4 regions of the Leisingera sp. SA215 genome follow, and region 2 is predicted to be linked to each of the others. Evidence: riboswitches for the same ligand, from Rfam matches in the RefSeq annotation. Region 2 holds a riboswitch; each other region holds the start of a gene.
What was found. Region 2 has a riboswitch for cobalamin ahead of AC0KW6_RS13015 (aromatic ring-hydroxylating oxygenase subunit alpha). Riboswitches for the same ligand answer to the same signal wherever they lie in the genome.

Region 1 (4,203 bases), on a different contig from region 2:
TCTTGCAGCGATAGCGCAGGCTGGAACACTACCACCGGCACGCCAAGACGCCGCAGCATATCCGTGGTGGCCGGCGTTGAATAGGCACCGGCAATCACCAGATCCGGATTCAGCAGATAGATCTCCTCCGCCAGCCCGTGATTGACCGGATAGGCCAGGGCCGCGCCTGCCATGGCCGAGGCGCGGGCATCCCGCGCAATATAGGAGACCGAGGCCAGCTGGCCGGGGGCGGCCAGCATCATCGCCAGCTGGTCGGCGCAGAGGTTCATCGTGACCACGCGCGACGGCCCGGCAAAAGCACCGGTGGCGGCCCACAGAAGGGCAAGGGCTATGCCGGGCAGTCTGCGCATGGATCAGAACGAGGCTCTTACGCCAACATAGGCCGCACGGCCGCGCTTGGCGTAGCCCCAAACGTCCGAGTAGTCCTCGTCGAACAGGTTGGTCGCCCGGCCGGTCAGCACCACGTTGTCCGTCAGCTCATACTGGGCCGAGACATTGACGGTGGTGTAGTCGTCGAGTTCGGCAACAGTGCTGGAGTTGAAATACTGAGTGTCCCAGTTGCCCGCGACATGCCGGATATCGGTGGTGATGGAGCCGCGGCCATAAAAGGTGTCGAGCGTGGCGCTCAGCAGCAGCTCATGCTCCGGGCGCCGGATCTCGACCGAACCATCGGGGTTGGAGGCGTCCAGATAGGTGTAGGAGAGACGCAGGTCGAGGGCATCAGTGGCTTCCAGGCTGGCCGCCAGCTCGACGCCTTTGCGGTCGCTGTCACCGGTCTGGTTGCGGTAAGAGAACGTGGTCGCGTTCACCACGTAGCTCTCAATCTCACCCGTCAGCGTTTCGTCAAAATAGGTCACATCGACCAGCCCGCGCCCTTGCAGGAAGGGCACTTCAATACCAATGTCGAAACTGCGGTTTTCCTCCGGCTGCAGGTTTTGGTTGCCGCTGTAAGTGAAGGACCCATAGTCCTCATCTGCAAACAACTCAAAATAAGAGGGGTTCACGACGCCGGTGCCGGCCGAGCTGTGCAGCCGCACGCCGCTGCCGGCAAAGGTGTAGGAGGCGCTGGCGGTCCAGCTGGTGGCGTCCTCAAACGCACTGTTGCTGTCGTGGCGCACCCCCAGCTGCAGATCCAGGCCGTTGTCAAAACTGCCGCGGTATTCGAGAGCAATCGAGTTGGTTTTACGCCGGAAGTCAGAATTGGAGCTGCTGGAATCCTCTTCCCATTCCAGCATTGTGTTCAGCAGATGCTCCGCCTGATCCGCCGGCTGCCCGTCCAGGCCAAAGCTCAGCAGGTACTTCGCCGCTTCGGTCTTGGTCTCGGTCGGGGTGCCGCCATTGAAGGAGCGGTCAAAGTCAGTGCGCTCCAGCGACAGCCGGTGCTTCAAGCGGCCGCCCAAAGTGTCCAGCTCGGCATAGACCTGGGCCTGCTGCTCATCCCGGTCACTGAACTGCGTGGGATCATCCACGACATAGCTGGCGGCATCAGTTGCGGTGAAAGACGTGCTGTCGCTGTCATAGCGCTCATCCGAGGTGCGGAAGTTGAAGCCGAGCTTCAGCCGGCCGGTGGCCAGGTAATCGCCCTTCAACTGCAGGGTGTTGCGGCGGATGCCGTCCTCTTCGCCGCCATCGCCGGAGGTGTCGAAGCCGTCGTCGTTGTCATGGGCGAGGCTGAAAGAGACGCCGCCGCGTCCGGTGCGGGATGACACCCGCGCCGAGGCCCGGTAGCCGTCGCTGCCGGCCTCGGCGCTGCCGCCGTATTCGGTGCCGATGCCGCCGGTCTTGGTGATGATGTTGATCACACCGGCCGAGGCGTTGGAGCCGTAGAATACCGATTGCGGGCCGCGCAGCACCTCGATGCGCTCGATATTGGCGGTGTCCAGCCCGGAGAGGATGTATTCGCTGTCGCCGCCGGAAGCCTCGACGCCGTCAATCAGGATCAGCGTGTGGTTGGCTTCGGCGCCGCGGATGCGGACCTGGGTGAAGCTGTCGCCGGAGCCGCTCACCATCAGGCCGGGAACCGAGCGCAGCGCGTCCTGAACGGTGGTGATGCCGCGGTCTTCGATCTCCTCGCTGGTCAGGACCGAGGCAGAGCGGCCGTATTTCTGGGCCTCGACCGGAGTAAAGCCGCCGGAGACGATGATTTCGCCCAGATCGGTGACATCCGAATCCTGGGCGGTTGCGATTGCGGGGGTGGCGGCCAGGGCCGCGGCCAGGGACAAGCTTGCCTTGCGCATATTCCATTCCTCCCGGCCCGCGCAACAAGCGCAGGCCAAGTGACTGCCCAAGCGGGCAGTGTATTCGGGTCGGGTCTTTGAAAGGCCTTGCCTCCGCAGACGGTGAAAACTGCCACCACTACGGAAATCCGTTATCTACGGCGCGCCCCGCACCGGGATAGGGTGATCATCCTGGCAGGTCTCCTGACTCGCGGGTCGAGGCTTTGCCGCGCCTTCCCGCCCCTCGGGGCAGTGGCATTTCGCAGCATTGCTCTCCGCTCACAGTTGCGGGGGCAGTCACGGATTCGGCGCCTGTTGGCTACACCTCACCGTGTTCCCTTTTACCCGGGTGGTCTCCCAGCCGGACCAGAATAGCCGGGACTTAGGCAAACCGGATTTGTTCTGTCAAGCGGGAAAGTCTGGCTTTGCGGCTTGGCGGCGGTTCCAAATTGGCTTCATGGCAAGCAATTGATTCCGTTAAGCCGTTATAACGAAAGGCTGCTTCGGGAATGGGAGGGTGAAAGCCAAGCTGAACCGAAGGAAGACCCCGATGACCAAACCTATGATGGACCTGGGAGAGCTTTACGAGAGTGAGGGGCGGGCGCGCCAGCGGTTCGAACGCCGCCCGGCTGCCAAGGCGAGCTCGCAGCACATCGAATACTTCGGTCTGCCCGCTCCTGCCGTCCGGCCGTCACCCCGGTTGTCCGGGCGGGGCAGCTGCGTCCCGCCGGCCTTTCGGCGCAGGCACGGATTTCGGCAAGCCCGCCGGGACAAGAAACGGCGCTGGCAGGTCAGACTGTGAGCAGCTTTCTATACATCTCCAGCAGAAATACTTCGGCTTCGGCGTACCGGTCTTCCGCTTTCGCTGGGGCGATCTCTTCGATTTGAACGTCGAAATCGGCATAATGCTGCGTGGTCGCCCAAATCGAAAACAGAAGGTGATGCGGGTCGACGGCCGCAATTTTCCCGTCTTGCATCCAGTCTTCAAGCATCACGACCTTGGCGTTGAACAGGTCTTTCAACGGTCCGAAAATCTCGCTGCGGGATCGCGGCAGGCCACTCAGGACCTCATTTGCGAAGAACTTGCTTTCCTTGGGGAAACTCCGCGACATCTCCAACTTGCGCCGGATGTACTCGCAGATTTCGTCAATCGGCTCGCCGCGCGGGCTGAGCATGTTCAATGGCGCCATCCACAACTGAAGCGTGCGGGCCAGAAGTTCCCGGCGGATCGCATCCTTGCTTTCAAAGTAATACAGCAAGTTGGGCGTGGTCAGCCCGGCGGTCTTGGCAATCAGATTGATCGACGCGCCTGACGAACCGTGCCGGGAGAAGACCTCTAGCGCGGCTGCCATGATCTGCTCTGTCTTTTGCAGTTGAATTTTTGTTTTTGGTTTCTCTGCCGACATGCGTGCCATACGAAAATTGCCACTTCGTTCTAATATGAATTGGCGCCGTCATGTCATAATTCGAAGGCTAAGGCCAGCAGGCGCGGGCGGAGGCTTCAATCCGGGAAGCCGCGCGTATCAAAGCGCCGGCGGACAGAGAGGACTGTCCGCCGGCAGGTTATGACGTCAAGGAAGACAGGTCAGGACGCAGCCAGCATCGGGGATGAGGCGCCAGCCTGTTCCCTGAATGCCGGGATGATCTTGTCACCGTAATCGGCGATGATCTTTTCCTCGTCACCGCTGTCCAGGTAGATGTTGAACTGGGTGGTGCCGGCCGCCTCAAGGTCGCGGATCTTGGCGATATGCTCGTCCGGGGTGCCCAGTACGCAGAAGCTCTTGATGATGTCCTCGGTGATGAAATCGAGATAGGGGTTATCGCTCTGGCCGTGTTTGGAGTAGTCATAGCCTTTGCGGTTCTTGATGTAATCGGTCAGGCTGGTGGGTACCTGATCGCCGTCGGTGCCGTATTTCTCGACGATGTCAGCGACGTGGTTGCCGACCATGGCGGGGAACCATTTGGTCTTCTCGATGCCTTCTTCGAT
Region 2 (4,203 bases):
CGGCGCTGAAGGCCATCAGATCAACGAAGCCCATGTGCACAAGCTGGCCATGGAAGCCTGATCGGGCCGAACAGGCAAAAGGGCGCGCGCCAGTCCCGGCGCGCGCCCTTGTTCTTTAGATATCGACCTCGACCCGGCCAATCGGGTTGGAGCAGCAGGCCAGGATGTAACCTGCCTCCACGTCTTCCTCCGAGATGCCGCCGTTGTGCACCATATGCACTTCGCCCGCGGTCTTCTTGACCTTGCAGGTGCCGCAGATGCCAAAGGTGCAGCCCGACGGGATGTTGAGCCCCGAAGCCTTGGCCACCGCCAGCACCGTATCTGTTTCGGTGCAGGCCGCCATAACACCGGAGGCCGCAAAGCTGATCTCTGCCGCTGCGGTCTCTTCCGGCACCACGTCGTCGATCTCGGGCGCATCGGCTGCAGTCTCAACCGGGGCACCAAAGCTTTCCTGGTTGTAGTTCTCCATGTCGAAGCCCAGGCCGTTGAGCATGTCGCGCACCGCCTGCATGAACGGATCCGGCCCGCAGCAGTAGACTTCGCGCTCCAGATAGTCGCCGGCAATCAGGCCCAGCATGATCTGGTTCAGCTGTCCGCGGTAGCCGGTCCAGACCTGATAGGGATCGTCCTCTTCCACCACAAAGTTCAGCTTGAGGCCGGGCACCCGTGCCGCCATGCCTTCCAGCTGGCGCCGCGCGATGATCTCGCTCGGGCGCTTGGCGCAGTTGATAAAGCTGATGTCGGGCGACTGGCCGCGGTCGAACAGATACTGGGTCATCGACAGGCTTGGCGTGATGCCGGAGCCTGCGGAGATGAACAGGAACTTGCCGTTCGGGCGCTTGGGCAGGGTGAACAGCCCCGCAGGCCCCGAGGCTTTCAGCATCCTGCCGGGGCGCAGGTTGTCCAGCATCCAACGGGTGCCGATGCTGTCCGCTTGCGCCTTCACCGTCACCGAGATCGACAGCGGCCGCGACGGCGAGGAACTGATCGTGTAGGTGCGCCAGACGGTCCCGCCCGGCACCGGCAGTTCCAGCGTCAGGAACTGGCCCGGCTGGTATTTGAACCACGCGCCGGAAGGCGCGCGGAAGCTGAAGGTGGCGGTGTTCGGCGCTTCCGGCACAACAGAGACGCATTCCAGCATCTCGTCGTCCTTCCACGCCAGGGTTTCGTCCAGCGACTCGAAATTAGCCTGCAGTCCCATGGGCTTACTCCGCCGCGATCAGGTGGCGGCCGGTCAGGGCGCGGGTCAGGTGCTCAGCATACCAGTTGGAGAACTGAATGACGCCGCTTTCCTGCACTTCGGAATAGGGTCCGGGCTGGTAGGCGGGCGAGTTGATGCCGCGCTGGTTGTCCTCGACCACAATGCGGTCCTCATCGTTGGTGGCCATCCAGACTTCTGTCAGGCGCTTGATGTCATAGTCCTGGCCCTCAACCGCGTCCTTGTGCACCAGCCACTTGGTGGTCACTTCGGTCTCGGTCGCGCTGATCGGGTTCACCCGGAAGACAAGGGAATGATCCGGCAGGAAGTGGTTCCAGGTGGTTGGGTAGTGGAACTTCAGCAGCGTGCCGGCATCGGCAAAGGGCACCCGTCCCAGCGGTTTGGCGACCGCAGCCTTGCCATCCATGGTATAGCTCTCGGCGCCCTCGTTCAGCGGCATTCGCGCCAGCCGGTGCTGTCCGCGCGCATCCATCCGGAATTGCGCCGGGCAGCCTGCGGCTTCGATCCGGTCGAAATGCTTCTGCAGGTGCGGCGGGGTTTCACCGCCTTCCACCCCGGTGACCGAAGGATCTTCCGGGAAGGTCCGGCACAGTGACGGGTGGTTGCCGCCGCAGTGATAGCACTCGCGGTTGTTCTCCCAGACCAGCTTCCAGTTGCCGTTCTCGATGATCGAGCTTTCATAGGCAATCTTGGCATTGCCCAGATCATGCGGCTCCAAGTAGGGGCGGGCGGCCTCGGCGAACGCATCGAAATCCGGCGCCTCATCGGCCAGGCAGATATAGATCAGACCGGCCAGATCCCGGCAATGCACCGGCTTCAGCCCATGTTTGGAGGCATCGAAATCCGGCCCCATGTCGCGCGCCCACAACAGCGAGCCGTCCAGCTCGTAGGTCCACTGGTGGTAGGGGCAGACCAGCTTGGGCGAATTGCCCTTCTTGGCCTTGCACACAACCGAACCGCGATGGCGGCAGGCATTGTGGAAGGCACGCACTTCGCCATCGGTGCCGCGCACGATGATGACGTTATAAGCCCCCACCTGATGGGTCACATAGTTGCCCGGCTTCGGCACTTCGCAGGCGGGAATGGCAAACAGCCACTCGCGGTAGAAGATCTGCCGCAAGTCCAGATCCAGAACGCCTGGATCGGTATAGAACGCCTGTTCCAGAGAGTAGTTTTTCTGCCGGGCCATCAGCTTGGCCAGAATCTCGCTATCGTGAAGCATCTGCTTCTCTCCTTTGCCGCAACCCCGCGGCGGGTTGGCTGGGTGCGGGCAGGTGAAGAGAGATTGCAGGCCACGCGCCCGCAACCGCCCCGCCGCCGCCCGCGGTTGACGTTTTTCAGGGCAAGGCTGGTTTCCGGACTGTCCCGGGGCCTTTAGGCGGCGGGGCCTGGCACCTTCCCGAGGCACCTGCCTCAGTGGTCATTGCCATGCCTTGCCCGGGGTCACCGTTGCGGGGGCAGTGCCGGGGTTTCACCAGCTTCCCAATTCTCCGCCCCGAAGGACGGCACCTTGCTATCCGCGGTATTGCCCTAAAAATTTCCCGCCATGGGAAACAAAACCGACCCGGCGAAACCAGAATGAGACATGCAGGTTCATTACCGGCCACCAGACGAACCTGCCCAATGCCGCAAAATGCGCTCTGCATGCAAAAAGCGGCAAAAACCCTACCTGTCAGCAGCTGATTCAGGCCGTTTCCGGCGAATCTGCACAGCGCTCTCCGCCAGGCTCCGCCGCACCTGAAAAAGGCCGCGTTTCCGCGGCCCTGTCTTACTTCGATTTCCAGCTGTCCAGCCAGCGCCGGAACCGCCCCTTGCGCTCGGCGATTGCATCGCCCGCCGCATATAGGCTGTCCTCGACCTCCTCCAGCATCGGGTCTATGCGGGCTTGGCGGAAGCGGCGCCAGCGCACATAGATGGCCCAGAACAGCGCCGCCAGCAGCACCAGCACAATGATCGAGAACCAGTTGGCCGGCTTGTCCTCCGGCCCCGCCACCGGGTTAATCGTCACGGCGTTGGGAAAAACCGACAGGAACTCGTTGCGCCAGCCGTAATGCATCACCGCCACCCATTCCGGGTTCGCCTTGGTCGAGATGCTGTCATTGGCATCGGTATACAGGTTCGCGGTGTCGAACTTGAAATAGGGCGGCCAGTTCCAGCCGGTATCCTCATTTCGGTAGACCATGTTGCGGCCGTTGGGGCGCACCGCCTGGATGAACTGCACATCGCGGTTGATCAACTCGGCGGACTGGCCGTCCGGCTTGGACCAGAAGAGTTTGGTCCAGTCGTTCAGCTCCTGCCGCTCCTCATAGGTGTTGACGATGCGCACCACATCGTACTGCGGCAGCGTGTAATGCAGAAAGGCGCCGAACAGCACCCAGATGGTGATCAGAAAAGCCCATTTGATGAAACGCATCTGCTGCACCTCACATGAAGTTGATGACATAGACCAGAAGCGCGATCGCCCCTAGCGGAATGATATAAACCAGCAGGATCAGCTTGCGCCGGAACGAGCGGTCATATTGTTTCAGCCCCCGCTGGATGAAGGCGCTGCGGTCGCCGGTCAACCCCTTCTCTTTCCAGCGGCGCTTGAGCTTCGCCCGCCGCACTTCGCGCGAATAAAGCGAGACCGCGCCGTAAGCCACGGTCAGCCCCGCCAGCAGGATCAGGATCAGGCGGATAAACCCGAACATCTCTATCGCCCCCTCACCCGGTTCACCGCGCCCCAGGGGCCGACCCGCTCGACCATCCCTTTGCGCCGCACCCGCGGCAGCGCAGGTGTGTGCCCGTCCATATCCGGCTCATGCCCGAACAGTGCGGCGCGCGCTCCGGCCTTGTCCACCGCGTACTCCCGCGCCAGGAACTCCGCTGCATAGGCCTTTTTCGTCTCCGGCCAGCCCCGGTACTGATGGTAAAACAGCTCCTTGTGGCAGATGAACATCTGGCGGAAATCATGCGGGCACAGCTCCGCCAGCAGCATGTTCACG
Region 3 (4,203 bases), on a different contig from region 2:
GCAGCATCTGCCACATGCGGGTGAGGACGCGCATTGGCAGCCGTTCGGCCATTGCCTGACCGCGGGCGCGCTCGTCGGGGCTGACAGTGGGGTCTTCGGCCGCGTCGGGGGTGATTTTCACAACCGAGACCCAATGGGTGATCTCGGCCAGATCGCGCAGCACCGCCAGCGGGTCGGCGCCCTCGGCGTACTGGCCGCTGAGTTCGGTCAGCGCCGCCGCCGCATCGCCGCGCAGGATCATGTCCATCAGGTCCAGCACCCGGCCGCGGTCGGCAAGGCCCAGCATGGCGCGGACCTGATCGGCGGTGGTCTCGCCGGCGCCATGGGAAATCGCCTGGTCCAGCAGCGAGGTGGCATCGCGGGCCGAGCCCTCAGCCGCGCGGGTGATCAGCGCAAGTGCATCCTCGGCGATCTGAGCGTTTTCAGCCCCGGCGATCTTGCGCAGCAGGGCAATCATCACCTCCGGCTCGATCCGGCGCAAATCGAACCGCTGGCAGCGCGACAGCACCGTCACCGGCACCTTGCGGATCTCGGTTGTGGCGAAGATGAATTTCACATGTGCGGGCGGTTCCTCCAGCGTCTTCAACAGCGCGTTGAAGGCGCTGGTCGACAGCATGTGGACTTCGTCGATGATGTAGATCTTGTAGCGGGCCGAGGCGGCGCGGTACTGCACCGAGTCGATGATCTCGCGAATATCATTCACACCGGTGCGGCTGGCGGCGTCCATCTCCATCACGTCGACATGGCGGCCTTCCATGATCGCGGTGCAATGTTCGCACTGGCCGCAAGGGTCGGTGGTCGGGCCGCCCTGGCCATCGGTGCCGACACAGTTCATGCCCTTGGCGATAATCCGCGCGGTGGTGGTCTTACCGGTGCCGCGGATGCCGGTCATGATGAAGGCCTGGGCGATGCGGTCGGCGGCAAAGGCGTTTTTCAGCGTCCGCACCATGGCGTCCTGGCCCACCAGATCGGCAAAGGTCTCGGGCCGGTATTTGCGGGCCAGAACCTGGTATTTGGAGTGGCCGGATGCGCCGGGGGTGCCGCTGGGGGTATCGTTCATGATGTCTCGTGCCGGATTCGGGATGCGGGGCGTCCGCGTTCCGCGCAGGGTATTGAAGCGCAGCCCGTTCGTCCACCGCCGATGGGGCTGTCCCGGGACAGCAAAAGGGCTTTGGGATTGCCCGCTAAGCCGTTAGGCTGCGGCGGCAGGGGACTGCGGGGGGGAATGCAGGAACGCAACGGCTAAGGAGGCGGTATGCGATCTGGAGACATTCCGGGACCTGCGGCGCAGGACGGCGCGGCGCCGGCAGGCCTGACCATCCACGCGCTGTCAGCAGGCGGCGGTATTCTGGCGTTATGCCCGCTGCCCGGCGGCGGCGGCGATTACCGCAATGACCTGATCCAGATCTATCAGTGGAAACCGGGGCTGGTCATCTCGATGACCACCGAGGCCGAACACGCAGCCGCAGGCGTGCCGCGGCTGGGGATTGATGTTCAAAGCATGGCTTGCCGCTGGCTGCATTTGCCGGTGCCGGATTTTCAAGCGCCGCCGCCGGGCGTGGAAGCGAAATGGCCAGCCGCCAGCGCGTCCGCACGGCAGGCTTTGGCGGGCGGCGGCCGGGTGCTGGTGCATTGCCGGGGCGGCTGCGGGCGGTCCGGCATGGCGGTGCTGCGGCTGATGATCGAATGCGGCGAGGATCCGGCGCAGGCGCTGGCCCGGCTGCGGGCGGTGCGGCCCTGCGCGGTGGAGACGGATGAGCAGCTGGATTGGGCCTGCGCGGGGCAGGCGGCAGGCTAGACCGCATAGCCTTTCACCCGGCCGACAAGCCGGGCAGCACCCGCCGCTTCCGTCAATCCGCTGGCTTGCCTTCGGCACAGGGTCAGGCGCTGCCCTCAAAGCTTAGGTTTCACAGCGCCAGCATCTGTTCCGCCTGCCGCGCCGCGGCGGTTTTCGGCAGCGCCTCCATCAGCGCGCAGGGGCGGGTGTCCAGCTTGGAGGCGGCAAAGCCGGTGCCGTTACGGCTGAGGATGGCATCGGCGAAGCGGTCCAGCCCCTCGCGCGGCGCCTCTTCCCCGACGCCGCAATACAGCCGGATCCGGTCATGGCTGGCGGCAAATTGCGCCGGGCAGCTGCGCGGGCAGCCGTCCAGCGTGGTGGTGCCGGTAATTTCGAAATCCTCCTGGGTCAGCGGCTTGGCCCTGGACATCGCCTCGGCCAGCTTGGCGATCATCCGCTCCGCTGCGGGGCAGGGGCGCCCCAAATACTTGCAATCTGTTGCCGCATAGAAATGCGTCTGGTCGGTCCACATCATATCTGCGCCCTCCGCGCGTGGCACGGGGGTTTTGGGGACAAGAGACCGGATGAAAGACGGCTCACAGCCGCCGCAGCCATCAGACCCTGTCCGGACACCCCGCCCGGGTTCGAGTTACACGTCTGATGGCAGGTCTCCTGACTTGCGGGTCGTCGCTTTCCCGATCCTTCCCGGCCTCTTGTCGGGCCAGTGGCTCTATCGGGGTCGCTCGCCGCTTACAGTTGCGGGGGCAGCCGCGGAATTGGCCTGTTTCTGCGCAGGCCGCACCGTGTTCCCTTTTCATCCCGGACACAAGCTTCTGTGGCACGGGAACCATCGCCACAAGCGGTAGCGGTTTCTTCCGCGAGTCGTCAATCGTTTTTCTGCAGCTGCAAATACAGCCCCCGGATCACATCCGACTCCCGCCGCACCCGGGCCAGCTGCCAGCCGCCCTGCAGCAGGATATAGAAGTTTTCCGCCGCCGCGCGGGCCTCAGCCGCGGGCAGGCCGAGGCGGCGGGCGTGGCGGGCGGTCTCAGTTATCCAGCCCTCGAACAGATGCGCGGCATGCTGGTGGAACGCCTCGTTCTCCGGCCCTTCGAACAGGGTGGCAGAGACCGGGCAGCCGCTCCATTTGCCTTGCTGGTCAAACAGCTTGGCCAGTTTGTAACAGACCGTCTTGGCCCCCTCCCTAAAGGTTGGCGCCGGCGTGAATGACGCCTCGATCAGCAGCAGCATCTGCGCTGACGCCCAATCCGCTGCGGCCAGGGCAAGGTCGGATTTGCCATTGGGAAAATGGTGGTAGAGCGAGCCTTTGGGCGCCCCGGCCTCTGCCAGCAGTTCCGCCAGCCCGGTGCCGCTGTAGCCCTTGTTGCGGAACAGGGCTGCCGCGGCGCGGATCAGCCGCTCGCGGGTGGGGGGCGGGCTGTCCGGGTTGGCAGGGGGTGTCGTCACGTCAGTCATGACAACAGCTTGACAGCATTGGACCGATTGGTCCAGAGGTGGAGTGGACCGATTGGTCTAGGAGGTCGCCGTGCTGGACAGAAACGCAGATCATGCCGCGGGCATCCGGGAAGAAGAGCTGCGGTTTCCCGCGGCCGGCGCAGAGCTGGCCGGGCGGCTGTACCATCCGGCGGGGCAGGCGCGGGCCGCAGTGGTGCTGAATGGCGCAACCGGGGTGCCGCAGCGCTATTACCGGCATTTCGCGCGCTGGCTGGCAGCCAGGCAGCAGGTGGCCTGCCTGACCTATGACTACCGGGATTTCGGAGACTCGGCGCGGGGCCATCCGCGCCATTCCGGTGCGACAATGGCCCAATGGGCGCTGGAAGATCAGCCAGCTGCCCGGGCCGAACTGCAACGGCACTATGCGGGCGTGCCGTTGTGGGTGATCGGCCATTCGCTCGGGGCGATGCTGATGCCCCTGCAGGATGGCTTGAAGGACGTCGCCCGCATGATCGTGGTTGCGGGCGGCTTGGTGCATCACCACGATCATCCCTGGCCCTACCGCGCGCTGGCGCTGGCTTTCTGGTTCGGCCATGTGCCGCCATTGGTCCGTGCTTTGGGCTATCTGCCCGGGCGCGCGGTGGGGTTCGGGGCCGATTTGCCCGCCGGGGTTTACTGGCAGTGGCGGCGCTGGTGCACCACGCCGGGCAGCTACCTGCCGGAAACCGGCGCGGCCTTGCCGCTGCCCGAATGGGCAAACAGCGGCGTGCCGGTGGATCTGTTTGCAATGGCGGATGATGATGTCGTGCCGCCGGCGGCGGTTTGGCGCCTGGGGGAGGTCTTTGGCAATGTGCCGCAGCGCCGGACGGTGCTGGTGCCGCGGGAGGCTGGTGTGAAGAAGATCGGCCATCTGGGCGCCTTTGCCCGCGACAATGCCGCCCTGTGGCCGCGGCTGCTGCCGCCGCAATAGC
Region 4 (4,203 bases), on a different contig from region 2:
GGGTGATGGATCAGACCACTTATTTCGCGCTTCCCGAAGGCCAGCGCGGCATCTTCACCGGCGGCGGCGCCACCATCCGGGTTTCCGACATGATCGGCAAATACCGGATGATTGACATGATCCTGACAGGCCGGGTGTATCAGGGGCAGGAAGCCGTCGATCTGGGGCTGGCGCAATATATCACCGAAGGGTCCAGTTTCGAAAAGGCGGTCGAGCTTGCCGACAAGGTCGCGCAGAACCTGCCGCTGACCAATTATGCCATCTGTTCGGCGATCAGCCATTTGAACAACATGTCGGGCATGGATGCGGCCTATGCCGAGGCTGTCGTGGCTGGTGTTGTCAACACCCAGCCAGCGGCGCGCGAACGGCTGGAGGCCTTTGCCAACAAAACCGCAGCCCGCGTGCGGCCCAACAGCTAAGCCGCGCAAACCAGCCGTCAGGCCGTGGCTTGGGGCCTGGCCTGATGCTGCTGGACAGTGGCGGGCAGGGGGGAGGCAGAACCTGCGTTTGCTGCGGGTAATTGCCACCCATTTGCGGCATTCGGCTGGAATTCCCGGGCAATGCCGCAACTTTAGGGGCAAGGCGCCCTGCGGCCGGGCAGCTTGGCTTGGTGTCTCATGCCGGGCGACATCTTGACATAACCGGATTTGTGGTTATTTTAGCGTCATGACGATATCAAGCCACAACGCCCGCGCCCTTGCTGCCCTTGGCCACGATGCCCGTTTGGCCATCTTCCGCCTGCTGGTGAAAGCCGGGGAGGACGGGTTGCGGGTCGGCGAGATCGCCGGGCATCTGGGCTTGGCGCCCTCCACCCTGGCGCATCATCTGTCGGCACTGGTGGATGCCGGGCTGGTCGTGCAGGAAAAGCGCGGCCGTGAAGTGTTCAACCGGGTCGATTACCCCGTCATCCAGGGCGTGGTGAATTTCCTGACATCCGAATGCTGCACAGGTGTGACCCTGACTGTCAGAGAGGAGAGCGCATGAGGCGGAAAGCCGTCCACTTCGACTTGAAACAACTATAAATCTGGTGATATGGAAATGACAAACGTAACCAACCTTCCTCCGAGACCAGGCGCATCCGTCTGGCGGTTCTTGCAAGAGCAGCGGGTCTGGCTGGCCTCTGCCGCAATCCTGCTGCTGCTGGTCATTTTCGATCCGGCACAATCTGCAGAAAGTGCTGTCTTTGCCGGAGCTGCGCTGGCGCATACGGCCCCCTATCTTCTGTTCTCCATTGCCGTCGCGGCCTGGGCCGGCGCCACTGGCGCGGACAATCTGGTTGCAAAGGCTTTCACCGGTAAACCGCTTCTGATGATTGCGCTTGGCGCCCTGGCGGGCGGGCTGTCGCCGTTCTGCTCTTGCGGAGTGATCCCGCTCATCGCAGCACTGCTGGCTATGGGGGTGCCGTTGTCCGCCGTCATGGCCTTCTGGCTGGCGTCGCCGATCATGGATCCCTCGATGTTCTTTCTGACTGCCGGCGTTCTGGGCATTGAATTCGCGGTGGCCAAGACTGGCGCCGCGGTTGGCCTTGGCCTTTTTGGCGGCTTGGTTGTCCATTTGCTGAACCAGGGCGGCGCCTTGCAGGACGCGTTGCGCGACGGTGTCGGAAACGGCGGCTGCGGCGGGGCGAAAATGCGCGCGCCCAAGCCGGTGGTCTGGCGCTTCTGGAGCGAGGCAGAGCGCCGGGCGAAATTTGCCGGAACCGCCTGGACCACGACGCTGTTCCTGGCCAAGTGGCTGCTGCTGGCCTTCATTCTGGAAAGCCTGATGCTGGCCTGGATCCCGGCCGAGACCGTGACCTCCGCCCTAGGCGGTGAGGGGGTGCTGCCGATCATCACAGCAACACTGGTTGGTGTCCCTGCCTATCTGAACGGCTATGCGGCGCTGCCGTTGGTCGGCGGGCTGATCGAGCAGGGCATGGCACCGGGGGCGGGCCTCGCCTTTCTGGTGGCCGGGGGTGTGACCTCGATCCCCGCGGCTATGGCCGTCTGGGCGCTGGCCCGTCCGCAGGTCTTTGCGCTGTACCTCGGCTTATCGCTCACCGGCGCCTTTTCCGCGGGGCTGCTGTTCCAGCTTTGGCACGCGGTCTGATCCGATCCGGGGCCCGGGCCCGCTCGGGTCCGGGCGGCCGGGCTGAAACCGGAGGCAGAGCGGCGGCGCGCGGGTCGGGGAATTCCGGCCGCAGCGAAACTTTTCCTTGCCGCAACGGAGGTGATGCGCTACCCGCGCCTGACCGGTCCCGAAAGGGCTAAGAGGGAATCCGCGGTGCCTGCCGGCACCAAACGGAACTGCCCCCGCAACTGTAGGCGGCGAGAGCTGTGCCATGGCGTCACTGGGCCGGAATGGTCCGGGAAGACGGCACAGTCATTGACCCGCCAGTCAGGAGACCTGCCGGTGATAACCGAAACACACCGGGCGGGGTTGTCCGGGGAGGTTGCCGGTAGGATGCGCCGCCGCTTTCCGGTGCCGCAAGCGGGGGCCAGGCCCTCAGCCTTACCGGTCAATGCCCTTTCACCCGTTCTCCGGTCCTTGACACTAGGAGATCGAAAATCATGTTTCTGCGTTCCGGTCTGATCGGCCTGTCCTTCATCCTTGCGGCACATAGTGCTGCTGCCGGTGAATCCTTTCCGCTCACAATTGAAAACTGCGGCCAGTCGGTCACTTTCGAGGCGCCGGCGGCGTCTGCGGTGACGGTTGGCCAGGCGGCGACCGAAGTGCTTTATGCGCTGGGGCTGGGCGGCAAGGTGCTGGGCACCTCGGTCTGGTTCAACGACGTCCTGCCGGAATACGCTGAGCTGAACGACAAGATCGAGCGGCTGGCCGACAATGATCCCAGCTTTGAAAGCGTGGTGGCCAAACGTCCCGGCCTGGTGGCGGCGCAGTATGAATGGCATGTCGGCCCCGAAGGCGTCGTGGCTCAGCGTGAGCAGTTCCATGATCTGGGCATTCCGACCTATGTGATGCCCGCCGATTGCGCCGGCAAGGACAACACCACCGGCGGCGACGGCACCCGCACCCGGATGTTCACCACCGGCAGCCTGTATCGGGGCATCGAGGAGCTGGCGGCAATCTTCGGCGAAGCAGATAAGGGCGCCGCGCTGGTTGCCGATTACAAGGCCCGCGAGGCCGCGGCGGTTGCCAAGGCGCAGGAGGTTGCGCTGGAAGACGCCTCCGCATTGTTCTGGTTCTCCTCGCCGGAAATGGAAAGCGATCCCTTTGTCGCCGGTCAGAAAGGCGCGCCGGGTTACATGATGCAGCAGCTTGGCCTGCGCAACGTCATCGAAACCGACGAGGAATGGCCGACCGTCGGCTGGGAAACCATCGCCAAGGCCAACCCCACGGTGATCGTCATCGCGCGCATGGACCGCCGCCGCTTTGCCGCGGACGACTACGAGAAAAAGCTGGAGTTCCTGCGCCAGGACCCGGTGGCGAGCCAGATGGATGCGGTCAGGAATAACCGCATTGTGGTGATGGACGCCCAGGGGATGGATGCCACCATCCGCGCCATTCCGGCGCTGGAAGATCTGGCTGCCGAACTCAGCGTGATCGGCAGCAACCAGTGAGCGCAGCCGCCGCAATCACATGGCAGGGCCTCAAGGGGGCCTGCCTGGCCTTGCCTGTACTGATTGCGGCGGTCCTGGCTGGCGCAATGATCGGGGAAACCCCGCTTGCGCCGGACCTGGTGCTGTCTGTTCTGGCCAACAAGCTGGCCGGTGCAGGCCTGCCTGTGGACCCGGTGGACCAGGGCATCATCTGGAGCTACCGGCTGCCGCGGGCACTGGTGGCGGGGGCCTGCGGCGCGGCGCTGGCGGTGGCGGGCGTGGTGCTGCAGGCGCTGCTGCGCAATGCGCTGGCGGATCCTTACATACTTGGCATTTCGGCCGGCGCCTCGACCGGGGCGGTGGCTGTCACCATCGCAGGGCTGGGCGGCGGCGCGCTGTCGCTGTCCTTTGGCGCCTTCAACGGGGCGCTGCTGGCGTTTGGCTTCGTGGCCATTCTGGCCCGGGCCGCCGGGGCAGGCGGCAGCCGGGCGGCGGCGGCGCAGATCGTGCTGGCAGGCATCGCCGGATCGCAGCTGTTCAACGCGCTGACCGCCTTTATCATCGCCAAATCCGCCAATGCGGATCAGGCCCGCGGCATCATGTTCTGGCTGATGGGAAATATGAGCGGGGTGCGCTGGCCGGATGTGTGGCTGGCGGTGCCGCT

Region 1: linked by a shared signal. The riboswitch ahead of AC0KW6_RS17345 (TonB-dependent receptor plug domain-containing protein) and the one ahead of AC0KW6_RS13015 (aromatic ring-hydroxylating oxygenase subunit alpha) in region 2 are both predicted to bind cobalamin.
Region 3: linked by a shared signal. The riboswitch ahead of AC0KW6_RS07145 (hypothetical protein) and the one ahead of AC0KW6_RS13015 (aromatic ring-hydroxylating oxygenase subunit alpha) in region 2 are both predicted to bind cobalamin.
Region 4: linked by a shared signal. The riboswitch ahead of AC0KW6_RS18225 (ABC transporter substrate-binding protein) and the one ahead of AC0KW6_RS13015 (aromatic ring-hydroxylating oxygenase subunit alpha) in region 2 are both predicted to bind cobalamin.

What each region holds. Positions count from the first base shown of each region.
Region 1 covers NZ_JBVVXU010000019.1:86,859-91,061, forward strand. The annotation lists gene AC0KW6_RS17340 (ABC transporter substrate-binding protein) at 1-350, opposite strand, end outside; gene AC0KW6_RS17345 (TonB-dependent receptor plug domain-containing protein) at 354-2,237, opposite strand; cobalamin riboswitch at 2,394-2,602, opposite strand; gene AC0KW6_RS17350 (TetR family transcriptional regulator C-terminal domain-containing protein) at 3,008-3,631, opposite strand; gene AC0KW6_RS17355 (TIGR03842 family LLM class F420-dependent oxidoreductase) at 3,802-4,203, opposite strand, start outside.
Region 2 covers NZ_JBVVXU010000010.1:146,273-150,475, reverse strand. The annotation lists gene AC0KW6_RS13025 (hypothetical protein) at 1-61, shown strand, start outside; gene AC0KW6_RS13020 (FAD-binding oxidoreductase) at 116-1,201, opposite strand; gene AC0KW6_RS13015 (aromatic ring-hydroxylating oxygenase subunit alpha) at 1,206-2,441, opposite strand; cobalamin riboswitch at 2,549-2,747, opposite strand; gene AC0KW6_RS13010 (DUF1523 family protein) at 2,988-3,632, opposite strand; gene AC0KW6_RS13005 (hypothetical protein) at 3,643-3,909, opposite strand; gene AC0KW6_RS13000 (DUF6638 family protein) at 3,912-4,203, opposite strand, start outside.
Region 3 covers NZ_JBVVXU010000005.1:20,148-24,350, forward strand. The annotation lists gene AC0KW6_RS07135 (DNA polymerase III subunit gamma/tau) at 1-1,060, opposite strand, end outside; gene AC0KW6_RS07140 (protein-tyrosine phosphatase family protein) at 1,256-1,798, shown strand; gene AC0KW6_RS07145 (hypothetical protein) at 1,908-2,312, opposite strand; cobalamin riboswitch at 2,423-2,643, opposite strand; gene AC0KW6_RS07150 (TetR/AcrR family transcriptional regulator) at 2,663-3,253, opposite strand; gene AC0KW6_RS07155 (alpha/beta hydrolase family protein) at 3,324-4,202, shown strand.
Region 4 covers NZ_JBVVXU010000022.1:14,150-18,352, forward strand. The annotation lists gene dmdD (methylthioacryloyl-CoA hydratase) at 1-419, shown strand, start outside; gene AC0KW6_RS18215 (ArsR/SmtB family transcription factor) at 667-984, shown strand; gene AC0KW6_RS18220 (permease) at 1,039-2,088, shown strand; cobalamin riboswitch at 2,215-2,407, shown strand; gene AC0KW6_RS18225 (ABC transporter substrate-binding protein) at 2,550-3,560, shown strand; gene AC0KW6_RS18230 (FecCD family ABC transporter permease) at 3,557-4,203, shown strand, end outside.